Regions from separate parts of the Streptomyces sp. NPDC055955 genome, predicted to be linked through region 2. Evidence: riboswitches for the same ligand, from Rfam matches in the RefSeq annotation. Region 2 holds a riboswitch; the other holds the start of a gene.
What was found. A riboswitch is a leader RNA that binds a small molecule or an ion and turns the genes downstream of it on or off. The one in region 2 is predicted to bind S-adenosylmethionine.
Positions count from the first base shown of each region.

Region 1 (7,625 bases), on a different contig from region 2:
GAGCTTCGCCAGGCGCTCCTGCAGCTTCTCGCGGTCGTAGTCGCTGTCCGAGTTCTCGATCTCGGCACGGATCTGGTTGACGCGGCCCTGGACCTGGTCGCTGTCACCGGCGCCGTCGACGATCGTCGTCTCGTCCTTGGTGATGACGACCTTGCGGGCGCGGCCGAGCAGGTCGAGACCGGCGTTCTCCAGCTTGAGGCCGACCTCCTCGGAGATGACGGTGCCACCGGTGAGGATGGCGATGTCGCCGAGCATGGCCTTGCGGCGGTCACCGAAGCCCGGGGCCTTGACGGCGACGGACTTGAAGGTGCCACGGATCTTGTTGACGACCAGGGTCGACAGGGCCTCGCCCTCGACGTCCTCGGCGATGATCAGCAGCGGCTTCCCGGACTGCATGACCTTCTCGAGCAGCGGAAGGAGGTCCTTCACGTTGCCGATCTTGGAGTTGACGATGAGGATGTACGGGTCGTCGAGCGACGCCTCCATACGCTCCATGTCGGTGGCGAAGTAGGCCGAGATGTAGCCCTTGTCGAAGCGCATGCCCTCGGTGAGCTCAAGCTCGAGACCGAAGGTCTGCGACTCCTCGACGGTGATGACGCCTTCCTTGCCGACCTTGTCCATCGCCTCGGCGATGAGCTCGCCGATCTGGGTGTCGGCGGCGGAGATGGAGGCCGTGGAAGCGATCTGCTCCTTGGTCTCGACATCCTTGGCCTGCTCGAGCAGGGCGGCGGAGACGGCCTCGACGGCCTTCTCGATGCCGCGCTTGAGGGCCATCGGGTTGGCGCCGGCCGCGACGTTGCGCAGGCCTTCCTTGACGAGCGCCTGGGCGAGGACGGTCGCGGTCGTCGTGCCGTCACCGGCGACGTCGTCCGTCTTCTTCGCGACCTCCTTGACCAGCTCGGCGCCGATCTTCTCGTACGGGTCCTCGAGCTCGATCTCCTTGGCGATGGACACACCATCGTTGGTGATCGTGGGGGCGCCCCACTTCTTCTCGAGGACGACGTTGCGACCCTTGGGGCCCAGGGTCACCTTGACGGCGTCGGCGAGCTGGTTCATGCCGCGCTCGAGGCCGCGCCGTGCCTCCTCGTCGAACGCGATGATCTTGGCCATGTGAAGTGGTCCTCCCGGACGGGGTGGAAACGCAAAACGGACCGTGCTGGTGCCCGCGACGGACGGCCTGCGTGCCGTGTGGTTCCTTGCCCCACCCGGCCTGCGAGCCTCACCGACCCGATCCAAGTTCTGTCACTCTCACCTTCAGAGTGCTAACGCAATGATTAGCACTCGACCTAGGAGAGTGCAAGCGCCTCCGGCAGACGCGCGGTCCCCGCGGGCGGCGCGCGCGGACCGCGCGCGCACGCACGAGAGGCCCGTACCCCTCGCGGGGTACGGGCCTCTCGGCGTGAGTGTGTCGGTGGCCGATCGCGCCGAGATCAGACGGCGAGCTTGACCATGTCCGCCTGCGGACCCTTCTGGCCCTGCGAGATCTCGAATTCGACTCGCTGACCCTCTTCAAGGGTGCGGTATCCGTCCATCTGGATGGCGCTGTAGTGGACGAATACATCCGCACCACCGTCGACCGCGATGAAGCCGTACCCCTTCTCCGCGTTGAACCACTTGACGGTGCCCTGAGCCATGACTAACTCCCCTATTACTGGCCCTTGCACAGGCCCGCACTTCGCGGACCCGGGTCAGACCTCACGCCCCATTGGTTGGAGGTGTGCGCCGGAACGCGTCGACCGCGGCTGAATGTATCTGCCCAACTGCCGTCTGCAACAGGTCAATCGGACGAGAATTCTGGGCACGGCAGAGCGGTAATAAGCGGCGGAGTCATTGGATTCCGGGGCAACTCGGGCCCGACAAATGCCACGAACACCCGATAAGGGCTGGGCACTTTGGCTGCTTCTTGTCGGACGGCGGCCGACTTCATATATGCGCTCGGCACAGGCGCGAAGCTCGCTTCCCAACTCTACCGCGCTCAACCCTGCAGAATTGCCCCCTCCGCTTCTCTCGCGGAGGGGGCAATTCAGGTGACTCTGTGTGGCCTCGCAAGGCCGGGCGATCAGCCGCCGGCACGGTGCCCGACGGTCAGCCTCCGGCGACGGCCGGGATGATCGAGACGCCCGCGCCCGCCGGCGTCGCCGTCTCCAGGCCCTGCTCGAAGCGCACGTCGTCGTCGTTGACGTACACGTTCACGAAGCGGCGCAGCTTGCCCTGGTCGTCCAGGACGCGGGCCGCGATGCCCGTGTGGTTCTTCTCCAGGTCGGCGATGACCTCGGAGAGGGTCGCGCCCTCGGCGGCGACCTCGGCCTTGCCGCCGGTGTAGGTGCGCAGGATGGTGGGGATGCGGACGTTGACGCTCATGGGGGCTGCAGCCTTTCCGTGCGGGGGTCGCGGGAGTGCGCGGGTCTTCAGTGGGCGAGGCCCGCGTCGCGGAACGCGTCCAGGCTCGGGCGGATGGTGGCGGTCGCCTGGGACGTCTCGGCGACCGCGTCGAGGGTCTTGAGGCCGTCGCCGGTGTTGAGGACGACGGTGGTGAGCGTCGGGTCGATCAGGCCGGCCTCGATCAGCTTCTTCGTCACGCCGACCGTCACACCGCCCGCGGTCTCCGCGAAGATGCCCTCGGTCCGCGCCAGGAGCTTGATCGCGTCGACGACCTGCTCGTCGTTGACGTCCTCCACGGCGCCGCCGGTGCGGCGGGCGATGTCGAGGACGTACGGGCCGTCGGCCGGGTTGCCGATGGCCAGGGACTTGGCGATCGTGTTCGGCTTCTGCGGCCGCACGACGTCGTGGCCGCCCTTGTAGGCGACGGACACCGGCGAGCAGCCCTCGGCCTGGGCGCCGAAGAGCTTGTACGGCTTGTCCTCGACGAGGCCGAGCTTGATCAGCTCCTGGAGGCCCTTGTCGATCTTCGTGAACTGGGAGCCGGACGCGATCGGGATGACCAGCTGGTCAGGGAGCCGCCAGCCGAGCTGCTCACAGATCTCGTACGCGAGCGTCTTGGAGCCCTCGCCGTAGTACGGGCGGAGGTTGACGTTGACGAAGCCCCAGCCCTCGCCGAGCGGGTCGCCGATGAGCTCGGAGCAGAAGCGGTTGACGTCGTCGTAGTTGCCCTCGATGCCGACGAGTTCGCCGCCGTAGACCGCGGCCATGACGACCTTGCCCTGCTCCAGGTCGTGCGGGATGAACACGCAGGAGCGGAAGCCGGCGCGGGCCGCGGCGGCGCCGACGGCGCCGGCGAGGTTGCCGGTGGAGGAGCAGGACAGGGTGGTGAAGCCGAAGGCGCGGGCGGCCTCGATGGCCTGGGCGACGACGCGGTCCTTGAAGGAGTGCGTGGGGTTGCCGGAGTCGTCCTTGACGAACAACTTGCCCTGCTCCACGCCGAGTTCACGGGCGAGGTTGTCGGCCTTGACGAGCTTGGTCCAGCCGGGGTTCAGGTTCGGCTTCTCGGCGACGTCGGCCGGGACGGGCAGGAGAGGGGCGTAGCGCCAGATGTTGGCGGGTCCGGCCTCGATCTCCTTGCGCAGCGACTCGGGGTCGCCGACCGGCAGGTCGTAGGAGACTTCGAGCGGCCCGAAACACTCGGCACAGGCGAAGATCGGTCCGAGCGGGAAGCTGGTGCCGCACTCGCGGCAGGAAAGCGCCGAGGCGGGTCCCAGATCAACGGAAGTGGTGGTGGCGACAGTCTGCGCAGCCATGATGGCGAGGCCCTTTCTCCTCATCTTCCTCGCGGCGCATCTCGCCACGAGACGGAATTGGCACCTTCCCCACCTGGACCTCGACAAGGTCGGCGGGAGGGTTGCCGGGACTTCAACGGGCCGTATCCCTCTGTCCCTCTGGATGAGCGCTATTCGGTTGTTGTACTGGCGCTTGATCACTCAAGCGCGGCGGCGACCCCGACATGCGATGGTCACCGGCGTTGTTCAAGACTGTAACCGAAGGCCCGGACGCTTGAGATAGTCGTCCGAACCGCGAGATGGATCACAGTTCGTGATCAGACAGTTCAGACAGTGAGGAGCCGCGCACCGTGCTGGAAGAAGTAGAGCGCTGGCTGAGCAGGCGTTCCTGGTCGGTGTCGGACCGTCCGCTCCCTCAGCTGATCGCCGCGAAGCGGGCCTCGGGCACCTCGGTGAGCGTGGTGCTGCCCGCACTGAACGAGGAGGAGACGGTCGGCGAGATCGTCGCCGAGATCCGGCGTGCCCTGATGACGGAGCGGGTGCCGCTGGTCGACGAGCTGGTGGTGATCGACTCGGGCTCGACGGACCGCACGGCCGAGGTCGCGCGGGCCGCCGGAGCGCGCGTCGTGCACCGGGACGCGATCCTGCCGAGGATCCCGGCCGTGCCCGGCAAGGGTGAGGTGCTGTGGCGCTCGCTGCTCGCGACGGGCGGCGACATCGTCTGCTTCGTCGACGCGGACCTGAAGGAGTTCTCCGCGGACTTCGTCTCGGGGATCGTGGGCCCGCTGCTCACGGATCCCGGCGTGGACTTCGTGAAGGCGATGTACGACCGCCCGCTCGGGTCCGCCGCCGGCCAGGGGGGCCGGGTCACGGAGCTGGTGGCGCGCCCCCTCCTCAATCTGCACTGGCCGCTGCTCGCGGGGTTCGTGCAGCCGCTCGGCGGCGAGTACGCGGCCCGCAGATCGCTCCTGGAGCGCCTGCCGTTCCCCGTCGGTTACGGAGTCGAGCTCGGTCTTCTCGTCGACGCGCTGCACACGGTGGGCCTCGACGCGCTCGGGCAGGTCGACGTGGGGGTGCGCAAGCACCGGCACCAGGACGGGCAGGCGCTCGGCCGGATGGCCGCGGCGATCTACCGCACCGCGCAGCTGCGCCTCGCGCGCGGGCACCTCGTACGTCCGGTGCTCACCCAGTTCGAGCGCGGGGAACAGGGATTCGAGCCGCGCACGCACACCGTGGACACCGAGGAACGCCCCCCGATGACCGAAATCACCGAGTACACGGAGCGCCGCGTGGCGTAGCCGGGGGCAATCGTATGTTTTGCCTACATTGCCCTTTATGTGGCTCAGACAAGTTTCGGGTGAGCGACGGCTGCGCGCAGCCGCGACCCGCACCGCCGGGGCGCTCGTCGCCACGGCCACCGCACTGACGGCTCTCGTCGCCGCGGCCCCCGCCGCGGCGGACGTGGTGGCGCCGTTCGCCAAGCGCTACGACGCGTCGCTGTACGGCGACTTCGCGACCATCGGCAACACGGTCATGGGCTGCCAGTCCGCCCCGGCCGACCTGGCGGAGCGCTGCGCGGCCGCCGCCGGCGGGCAGGGCGGCGACAACAACGACACGTTCGTGATGCAGCGCGTCAACACGGCCGCCACGACGGCCGGTTACGGCTCCAGCACCGGCCGGGTGACGATCCCGCCGGGCGCGAAGGTGGCCTACGCCCGCCTGTTCTTCGGCGGCAACGACGGTACGTACAAGGGCCCGAGCGGCGCGCAGCTCGCGCGGTGCGACATCTCCGGCGCCGATGTGCGGCCCTCGCCGGGCGCTCCGCTCGCCGCCGTGCCCGTCCTGGGCGTGAACGGCGGCGCGCCGGCCAAGGTCTCCGCCGAGGTCCTGGTCCGGGACCCGGCGACCGCCGACGGCCCGCACTACTACACGGGCGAGGCCGACGTCACGGGCATGTTCGCCGGCGTCACCGGCACCGGCGCGCCCGTCCCCGTCGCGGTCGGCGGCGTCTGGGCGCCCAACGGCAAGGGCTGCGTGGCCGGCTGGTCGATGACGGTCGTCTACGAGTACGGCGCCCCGGACCCCAGGTACGCGCCGGAGCGTCGCCACGTGTACGTCTACGGCGGACACGTCCTCCAGCGCTCCGTCTCGCCGGCGACCACGATCGGCGTGGACGGCTTCCACCGCGCGGGCGGCGGCGCGGTGCGGGCGGGCGTCGCCGCGTACGAGGGCGACCGGAACACGCCGGGCGACCGCTTCCTGGTCGACGGCAGGAACGTCACCGAAGCCCAGACCGGCGACACCGACGGCTTCTTCGTCGGTGAGGGCGACGGTGCCGTCGCCCCGAGGACGGTCGACAGCCTGGGCATCGACGCGAAGGAGTTCGAGCTGCCCCCCGGGACCGTCCCGCCCGGCGCCACCTCCACCGAGCTGACGTTCACCACCGAGGGCGACACCTACCTCCCCTCGGCGCTCGCCCTGTCCGTCCCGGTCCCCGACCTGGAGGTCACCGGGACGGCGAGCCCGAAGGCGGCCGGCCCCGACGGCACCCTGAGCGAGAAGCCGCAGCCCCCGGCCCCGCCCGCCCTGCGCATCACGAGCGTGCCCGAGCGGCCCGCCGTGCCGCCGTGCGGGGAGAGCGGGAACACCGTCACGATCACCGACTTCTCGGCGAGGAAGCGCACCGGCGCCGCCGTCGAGTGGCCCGTGACGGCGGGCTCGGTCCCGGTCGCCTCCGCCGGGAGCGTCACGAAGCGGGGGTCCGTGTACGTCTGGAAGGGTGACGTCGCGGCCCACGGCAAGGTCGTCATCACCCAGCGCGTGAAGGCGCCCTGCACGGCGGGCGGGGCCACCGTGATCACGGTGACGGCCGACGTGCCGCGCACCAACTGTCCCAAGGCCCCGCGCGTCAAAGCCGACCCGTGCACCTCGGTGATCACCGCCGGACGGGCGCAGGCCCGCCCGGCCCCACCTCGGGAGTCGCACCGGCCGCGCGGCAGCGAGCTGGCCGACACCGGTGACTCGGACACGCTCCTGTACGGCGGTCTCGCGGGGGCCCTGTGCGGGCTCGGCGTCCTCGCGGTGGCGGCGGCGCGCAGCCGGCGTGACTGACCCGCGCGGGTAACCGTCGCGGCGGGCGAACGACGGATCGTATACGGCCGGGCTCCCACGGAGTCCGGCCGTACGTTTGAGCGTTTACGGGCCGGGCTACGTTTGCCCGTATGGCTTCCACGCAGGGTGCACAGATCCTCGTCGCGTCCAACCGCGGTCCGGTCTCGTACGAGCTCGGGGCCGACGGGACGCTCGACGCGCGGCGCGGCGGGGGCGGGCTCGTCTCCGGGCTCTCCGCGATCGGACAGGACCCGGACGGCGCGAGCGCGGTGTGGGTGTGCGCGGCCCTCGGCGAAGGCGACCGCGAGGCGGTGCGTCGCGGCGTCGCGGAGCCCGGCGTGCGGATGCTCGACATCGACCCCGAGGTGTACGCCGACGCGTACAACGGCATCGCGAACTCGGTCCTCTGGTTCGTCCACCACATGCTCTACCAGACGCCCCTGGAGCCGGTCTTCGGGCCGCAGTTCCGTGCGCAGTGGGCGTCGTACGAGGCCTACAACAGGGCGTTCGCCGAGGCGCTGGCCGCGGAGGCCGGGCCGGGCGCCGCGGTCGTCGTGCAGGACTACCACCTGGCGCTCGTGCCGGGGATGCTGCGGGAGCTGCGCGGCGACCTGCGCATCGGGCATTTCTCGCACACCCCGTGGGCGCCGGTCGACTACTTCCGGATGCTGCCGGACGACATCGCCGGGCAGCTGCTGCGCGGAATGCTGGGCGCGGACCGGCTCGGGTTCCTGACGCGCCGCTGGGCGGACACGTTCACGGCGTGCTGCGAGGCCGTGGTGGGCGGCACGTCCGGTGCGCAGATCGGGGTGCACGGCCTGGGCGCGGACGCGGACTTCC
Region 1 covers NZ_JBHJYS010000003.1:409,196-416,820, forward strand. The annotation lists gene groL (chaperonin GroEL) at 1-1,110, opposite strand, end outside; gene ACFC96_RS07915 (cold-shock protein) at 1,431-1,634, opposite strand; gene ACFC96_RS07920 (MoaD/ThiS family protein) at 2,086-2,361, opposite strand; gene thrC (threonine synthase) at 2,409-3,695, opposite strand; SAM riboswitch class I at 3,713-3,844, opposite strand; gene ACFC96_RS07930 (glucosyl-3-phosphoglycerate synthase) at 4,025-4,972, shown strand; gene ACFC96_RS07935 (hypothetical protein) at 5,010-6,785, shown strand; gene ACFC96_RS07940 (trehalose-6-phosphate synthase) at 6,896-7,625, shown strand, end outside.
Region 1: linked by a shared signal. The riboswitch ahead of thrC (threonine synthase) and the one ahead of ACFC96_RS15755 (aminotransferase class V-fold PLP-dependent enzyme) in region 2 are both predicted to bind S-adenosylmethionine.

Region 2 (7,625 bases):
ACCACGGGCCGTCCGGACGGCTCGGCGCGCACCAGCTGGCGGATCAGTTCGTCGGCGGTCACACCCGCCTTCGAGAAGAGCACACGCACGCCGCGCGGCGGCGCGAGCAGTACGGGCGCGGCGAGTTCGGCCCCGTCGAAGACACAGGTGACCTCGGCGCCGGTCTGCGCGGCGAGCTGGGAGAGCGAGCCGAGCAGCCTCAGCCGCTGCTTCTCCAACGGCATCGTCGGATAGCCGGTCTTGGTGACGTTGTAGCCGTCGACCACGAGATGGGCCTGCGGCAGGGCGAGCAGCTGGTCCAGGATGGCGGGGTCGTGCTCGGACAGGGCGCGGGCCGCGATGTCCTTGGGCGACATCCGTCCGGGTTCGACGGCGTCCACGGTCTCGGCCGGACGCACGGACACGGGCGGCAGCGCCAGCTCACGGCGCAGCCCCTGGGCGGATTCCAGGACGGTGTCGAGCAGCAGCCGTACGCGCATGTCCTCGACGCTGCGGCCCTCGCGCGCCGCCTTGCGGGAGGCCTCGAGCGCCGCCTCGGTCTCGCCGAGCCGGGCCTTGAGCCGCCGCGTCTCGCTGTCGGCGGCGGACAGCTGCGCGTGCATCTCGGCCCGCACGGCCTCGGTCTCGCCGTGGACCTTGCGCAGGGCCGCCTCGCCGCGCTTGACGTCACTGAGCGCGCTGCGCAGCTTGCGGTGGAGGGAATCGGCCTCCTTCTTCGCCGACTCCAGCTCCGCGCGCAGCCGTTCGGTCTCGGACCTGGTCTGCTCGCGGGCGGCCTCGACCTCCGCGCGCAGCCGCTCCAGCTCCGCCTTCGCCTCCTCGTCGGCGCGCTCGGCGTCGGCCCGCACGGCCTCCTCGCCGGCGGCCGCGACGAGCTTCACCCAGCCCGTGGGCCGCAGCACATAGGCCGCGGCGGCCACGTCGAGGGGGTCGGCGGCGGGCGGTGGCGCCCCGGAGTCCAGGGCGCCGGCGAGCTCCGGCTGGGCCTCCCTGAGACGTTCGCCGATGCGCTGACGGAAGAGCGTGTCGCTCTCCACGGCGGCAGCCATCGCATTGCCGGCGAACTTGGCGCGCCGGGTCGGGGTGAAGCGCGCATACTGCCGCAACTGGGACGGCAGTTCGGCGACCGTCAGACCGCCGAAGCCGTCCGAGACGATCTGCACGACCCGGCGTCGCACACCTTCGGGCAACGGCCGGTCGAGCACCTCAGCGGTGCCGTCCCCGGCCTCCCCGCCTTCGCTCTCCACCATCCGTCACCTCAATGTCCGTATTTTCCGGGGGTTCCGCTCCCTCTCAGGAGCCGGCACCCGGCCTGTCCACGAGTTCGACCTGATCCACCGCGTTGCACCAGCGGCAGCGGACCGACTCGATGGTCTCACTGACCACCTCGCGCTCCTCGACGGTCGGGTCACCCGCGAGGTCGAGGTGCACATATTCGACGACCTTCGACGAGCGGGTCACGTCGAAACGCGTGAGGTTGCCGCAGAGAGTGCAGCGCCAACGGGTCTCGGCGGTCGGCAGGGGAACCGTCATCGGGGCTTTCGCCTTCTTTCGGGGTCGTACGTCTTCCGTGGTGCGTGGTGCCCGTAACCCTACGGCCTGACGGGTACCCCCCGCGCGGGCGTCCACAGTGGGGAATTCCGGCAGGCCGTCTGGGCAGGTGTGCACCGTTACGTCATGATCTGCCACATGATCGACAATTGGGGTGCGGCGGCCGGCAGGACGGTCAGGGCGGCCGTCAGGAACCAGCCGGCACCGGTGACGTACGGGCTGATCGCGCTGTGCTGCGTGGCCTTCCTGCTGTCCCCGGCGTCCGGGCTCAACCCCGCCTACGGCACGGGCGACCGGCTGCTCGCCGCGCAGAGCGACTACTTCGCCCGCTGGGGCGTGATCCCCTCGCAGCTGCTCACCGGCTCCCCACGCGCCGCGCTCACCACCGTCACGGCCCTCTTCGTCCACGGCAGCTGGCTGCACCTCCTCGGCAACATGCTGTTCCTGTACGTCTTCGGCGCGATGGTCGAGGAACGCATGGGCCACCTCCAGTTCGCGCTCTTCTACCTGTTCTCGGGCTGCGTGGCGCTGCTCGGCTACGCGATCGCGTACGCGGGCTCCGAGCAGACCCTGGTCGGCGCCTCAGGGGCGATCTCCGCGGTGCTCGGGGCATTCCTGTATCTCTTCCCCCGGGCGCGCGTGACGAGCCTGTTCCCGTTCCTGTTCTTCCTCCCCCTGAGGTTCCCGGCGTGGGTGGTGCTGCCGTTCTGGGCGGCGCTCCAGTGGGCCGCGGCGAGGCAGGGCAGCCGGGGGCCCGGGGTGGCGTACCTGGCGCACCTGGTCGGGTTCTCCGTCGGCTTCCTCTACGCGTGGATGCGCTACGGCGGAAAGAGGGGGGCGCCCAGGGCTTCTGCGCACGGGCAGGGGCGGGAGACGGGAGAGCTAGAGTGAAAGCAGCCCCAGCCACGGCCACCGAGGGAGACAGCCAGCCGTGATCACCGCGATCGTGCTCATCAAGACCAGCGTGGACCGGATCCCCGAGATCGCCGAGTCGATCGCCGCCCTCGACAGCGTCAGCGAGGTCTTCTCCGTGACCGGTACGTACGACCTGATCGCCATGGTGCGCGTCGCGCGCCACGACGACCTGGCGGACGTCATCCCCGGGAAGATCAGCAAGATCCCGGGCGTGGAGGCGACGGACACGCACGTCGCGTTCCGCACCTACTCGCAGCACGACCTGGAGGCGGCGTTCGCGATCGGGCTCGACTCCTGATCCTTCCCGCTCAAGACGACCGAAGGCCGCCCCGAGGGGCGGCCTTCGTCATGTCCGGTGCGGTGCGCGGATCACACCGCGGGGACGCAACGCCCGTCCTCCGTGCGGTAGTTCCAGCGCGCGCCGTCGCGCACCAACTCGGTGACGGCGCGGACGAAGCGCTCGACGTGCTCGTCCGGGGTGCCTGCGCCGAAACTGACGCGGATGGCGTTGAGGGACTTCTCGCCGGGCGCGGCCTCGGGCGCCCCGCACTCCCCCTGCGACTGCGGGTCGCTGCCCAGCAGGGTGCGCACGAGCGGGTGGGCGCAGAAGAGGCCGTCGCGCACCCCGATGCCGTACTCGGCGGAGAGCGCGGCCGCGAAGTGCGAGCTGTTCCAGCCCTCGACGACGAAGGAGATGACACCGACGCGCGGGGCGTCGTCGCCGAACAGCGAGAGCACCTTCACCTCGGGCACGGCGGCGAGCCCGTCACGGACCTTGCCGATCAGGTACTGCTCACGGGCGACGAGCGAGTCGAAGCCCGCCTCGGTGAGGGCCTTGCAGGCGGCGGCGATGGAGTAGACGCCGATGACGTTCGGCGAACCGGCCTCGTGGCGGGCCGCGCTGTCGTGCCACTCGACGTCCACGCCGCCGTCGGCGCGGCGCGCGACCTTGCGGGAGGCGCCGCCGCCGGCGAGGTAGGGCTCGGAGGCCTGGAGCCAGTCGGCGCGGCCGGCGAGGACACCGGAGCCGAAGGGCGCGTACAGCTTGTGCCCGGAGAAGGCGACCCAGTCGACGTCGAGGTCCTGGATGTCGACGGGGTGGTGCGGGGCGAGCTGCGCGGCGTCGAGGACGATACGGGCGCCATGGGCATGGGCCGCGGCGGCGAGCTCACGGACGGGCCACAGCTCGCCGGTGACGTTGGAGGCACCCGTGACGCACACCAGGGCGGGCCCGTACGGGTCGCGGTCGGCGAGGGCGCTCTCCAGGGTCCGGACGGCCTCGCCGGGCGTGCGCGGCGCGTTGAGGTAGGTCACGCGGGCGTCGCGCCACGGCAGGAGCGAGGCGTGGTGCTCGGTCTCGAAGACGAAGACCTCGCAGTCGGCGGGGAGCACGGCGGCGAGCAGGTTGAGCGAGTCGGTGGTCGAGCGGGTGAAGATCACCTGGTCGTCCGCGCGGCAGCCGAGGAACTCCGCGACGGTCACGCGGGAGTTCTCGAAAAGGTCGGTCGACAGCTGCGACAGGTACCCGGCGCCGCGGTGCACGCTGCCGTAGTACGGCGCGTAGGCCGCCACGTCGTCCCAGACCCGCTGGAGCGCCGGGGCGCTGGCCGCGTAGTCGAGCGCCGCGTAGGTGACCTCGCCCCCGGTGACGAGCGGAACGGTGACATCCCGGCCGAGAACCGGCAGAGGGGTACAAAGCGACTGGTCGGCGGCAGCGGTGGAGACAGACATGGCGAACTCCCGTGAGAGGCAAGCGAATTGACCACGCCGGAGCCGATGGCTCGACGGCGCAGCTGAAAAGGAAAAGGGTGTGCGGAGGTGGGGCGGAGATGCCCTATCGCATTCGCTTGCTCACGAGACTGCTCCCTTGAGGACCAGGACCCCAGGGTGTGCAGGGGTCCGCGCTTGCAGAGCACCTTGCTGTGCACTGCCTGGTCTTCACCCGGGGCACCCCGCCACGGACGGAGGGTTGCCGGACAGCGAGCCGGGGCCTAATCGCTGTCACTCATGACCTGCCGAGAAGTATGCCAGCCGATCGCTTCATCGCAACAGCGTGTCCGCATCCCGGACGGAGCGTGGTGGGGAGGCGCCGTCCGGCAACCTCCCCACCCTCCGTGCCCTACGCGCTCACGCGTTGCTGGCCGCCACCCAGCGCTCCAGCGTCCTCTTCGCGGCGCCCGAGTCGATCGACTCGGCGGCGCGGTCCATGCCGGCCCGGATCTGGTCGGTCAGAGGACCGTCGCCGGGCGTGAGAGCGACGAGCGCCGCCGCGGAGTTGAGGAGGACCGCGTCCCGTACCGGGCCCCTCTCGCCGTCCAGGAGACGGCGGGCGACCTCGGCGTTGTACGACGCGTCGGCGCCCCGCAGCGCGGACACCGGGACCAGGTCGATGCCGACGTCCCGCGGGTCGAAGGCCTCCTCGCGCACGGCGCCGTCCCGGACCACCCAGATCCGCGAGGTCGCCGTCGTCGTCAGCTCGTCCAGGCCGTCGTCACCGCGGAAGACGAGGGACGAGTGTCCGCGCTCGGCGAAGACACCGGCCACGATGGGCGCCATCCGCGCGTCGGCGACCCCGACGGCCTGCGCCCGCACCCTGGCCGGGTTGGTCAGCGGACCGAGGAAGTTGAACGTCGTACGGATGCCCAGCTGGCCGCGCGCCGCCGCCACGTGCCGCAGTGCCGGATGGAACTTCACGGCGAAGCAGAACGTGATCCCGGCCTCGTCCGCGACCTCGGCCACGCGCTGCGGAGACAGCTCCAGATTCACGCCGAGCTTCTCCAGGACGTCCGAGGCGCCGGACGCCGACGAGGCGGCGCGGTTGCCGTGCTTGACGACCTTGGCGCCCGTGCCCGCGATGACGATCGCCGACATCGTGGAGATGTTGACCGTCTTGGCGCCGTCGCCACCCGTGCCGACGATGTCGACCGTGTCGCCCTGGACCTCGATCACGTTCGCGTGCTCGTACATGGCCCGTACGAGGCCGGAGATCTCCTCGACGGTCTCGCCCTTGGCGCGCATGGCCACAGCGAAACCGGCGATCTGCGCGTCCGTGGCCTCGCCCCGCATGATGCGGTCCATGGCCCAGGCCGTGTCGTCGGCGCTCTGGTCGCGCCCTTCCAGGAGGCCGTTCAGGATCTGGGGCCAGGAACGGCCCGCCGCGGTATTGCCTCCTGCGGGGGTCACAGCATTCATCTGCCGCTCCTGGTTTTTCGTGTGTATGGGAACAAGGCCACCCTATCCAGCCCGGAGAGCGGCAAAGAGCCCCGTCCAGTGCCTGGACGGGGCTCTCACCGTGGCGACCATGGGGTCAGGTCAGGTGATCAGTGGTGGCCGTGGCCGCTGGTGATCTCCTTGTACTCCTCGACAGTCGGCTTGGGGATCTGGCTGTCCTCGCCGTACATCCCCTCGGAGAGCTTGGCCCGCAGCTTCTGCGTGCCGGACACCTTGCGCTCCACACCGTTCTCGTCGACCGTCGGGCCGATCTCGAGCGGCGCGTACTGCTCGTGCGCGGTGAGGGTGTGCAGGGCGTCGGAGCCGAGCGGCTCGTGGACCTCGATGAACTCACCGTGCGGCAGGCGCTTGATGAGGCCGGACTCGCGTCCGTGCAGCACCTTGTCCTTGTCGCGGCGCTGGAGGCCGAGGCAGATCCGCTTGGTGGCGACGAAGACCAGCACGGGCACGACGAAGAACCCGATGCGCACGAACCAGGTGATCGCGTTGATCGACAGGTGGAAGTGCGTGGCCCAGAGGTCGTTACCGCCACCGACGAGCAGGACGAAGTACCAGCTGATCCAGGCGGCACCGAACGCGGTCCGGGTCGGGACGTTGCGCGGGCGGTCCAGGATGTGGTGCTCGCGCTTGTCGCCGGTGACCCAGGACTCGATGAACGGGTAGACCGCGATGGCCACCAGGACCAGCGGGAAGATGATCAGCGGGATGAACACACCCAGGACGAGCGTGTGACCCCAGAGGTTGATCTCCCAGCCCGGCATGAAGCGGATCAGGCCCTCGGAGAAGCCCATGTACCAGTCGGGCTGCGCGCCGGTGGAGACCTGGTCGATCCGGTACGGGCCGATGGCCCAGATCGGGTTGATCGACGCGATCGCGGCGATGACCGCGATGACACCGAAGACCAGGAAGAAGAAGCCACCCGCCTTGGCCATGTAGACCGGCAGCAGCGGCATGCCGACGACGTTCTTGTTCGTCTTTCCGGGGCCCGCGAACTGCGTGTGCTTGTGGTAGAAGACCAGGATCAGGTGGCCGACCACCAGACCGAGCATGATGCCCGGCAGCAGCAGGATGTGGACCGAGTAGAACCGCGCGACGAAGTCGCCGCCCGGGAACTCGCCGCCGAAGAGGAAGAACGACAGGTACGTGCCGACGATCGGCACGGACAGGACCGCGCCCTCCATGAAGCGGACACCGGTGCCGGAGAGCAGGTCGTCCGGGAGCGAGTAACCGGTGAAGCCGGTGAACATGCCGAGGACGAACAGCAGGAAGCCGAACAGCCAGTTGATCTCACGCGGCTTGCGGAACGCGCCCGTGAAGAACACGCGCATCATGTGCACGAACATGCCGGCGAGGAAGATCAGCGCCGCCCAGTGGTGGATCTGCCGGATCAGCAGACCACCGCGCACCTCGAAGGAGATGTGCATGGTCGAGTTGAACGCCTCCGACATCAGCTGCCCCTGGAGCGGGACATAGCTGCCGTGGTACGTCACCTCGTTCATCGACGGGTGGAAGAACAGCGTCAGGTACACACCCGTGAGGATGATGATGATGAAGCTGTAGAGGCAGATCTCACCGAGCATGAAGGACCAGTGGTCCGGGAAGATCTTGCGCATGTTGGCCTTGGCCAGGGAGTAGATCCCGAGCCGGCCGTCCGCCCAGTCGGCCACCCGCTCACCGGCGGGCGCCTTCTCGCGCGAGGACGCGTCGTTGGTCGTCGTAGTGCTCATCCGCGCTCCCAGAAAGCAGGACCGACGGGCTCCGCGAAGTCGCCGAGCGCCTGCAGGTAACCCTCGTCGCTCACGCCGATACGCAGCTGCGGAAGCGCGTGGCCGGCGGGACCGAAGATGACGCGGGCGCCGTCGGAGAGGTCGAAGGTGGACTGGTGACAGGGGCAGAGCACGTGGTGCGTCTGCTGCTCGTACAGGGAG
Region 2 covers NZ_JBHJYS010000006.1:466,465-474,089, reverse strand. The annotation lists gene ACFC96_RS15775 (NYN domain-containing protein) at 1-1,250, opposite strand, end outside; gene ACFC96_RS15770 (hypothetical protein) at 1,294-1,533, opposite strand; gene ACFC96_RS15765 (rhomboid family intramembrane serine protease) at 1,690-2,442, shown strand; gene ACFC96_RS15760 (Lrp/AsnC family transcriptional regulator) at 2,483-2,764, shown strand; gene ACFC96_RS15755 (aminotransferase class V-fold PLP-dependent enzyme) at 2,836-4,197, opposite strand; SAM riboswitch class IV at 4,363-4,479, opposite strand; gene trpD (anthranilate phosphoribosyltransferase) at 4,594-5,658, opposite strand; gene ACFC96_RS15745 (cytochrome bc complex cytochrome b subunit) at 5,787-7,424, opposite strand; gene ACFC96_RS15740 (Rieske 2Fe-2S domain-containing protein) at 7,421-7,625, opposite strand, start outside.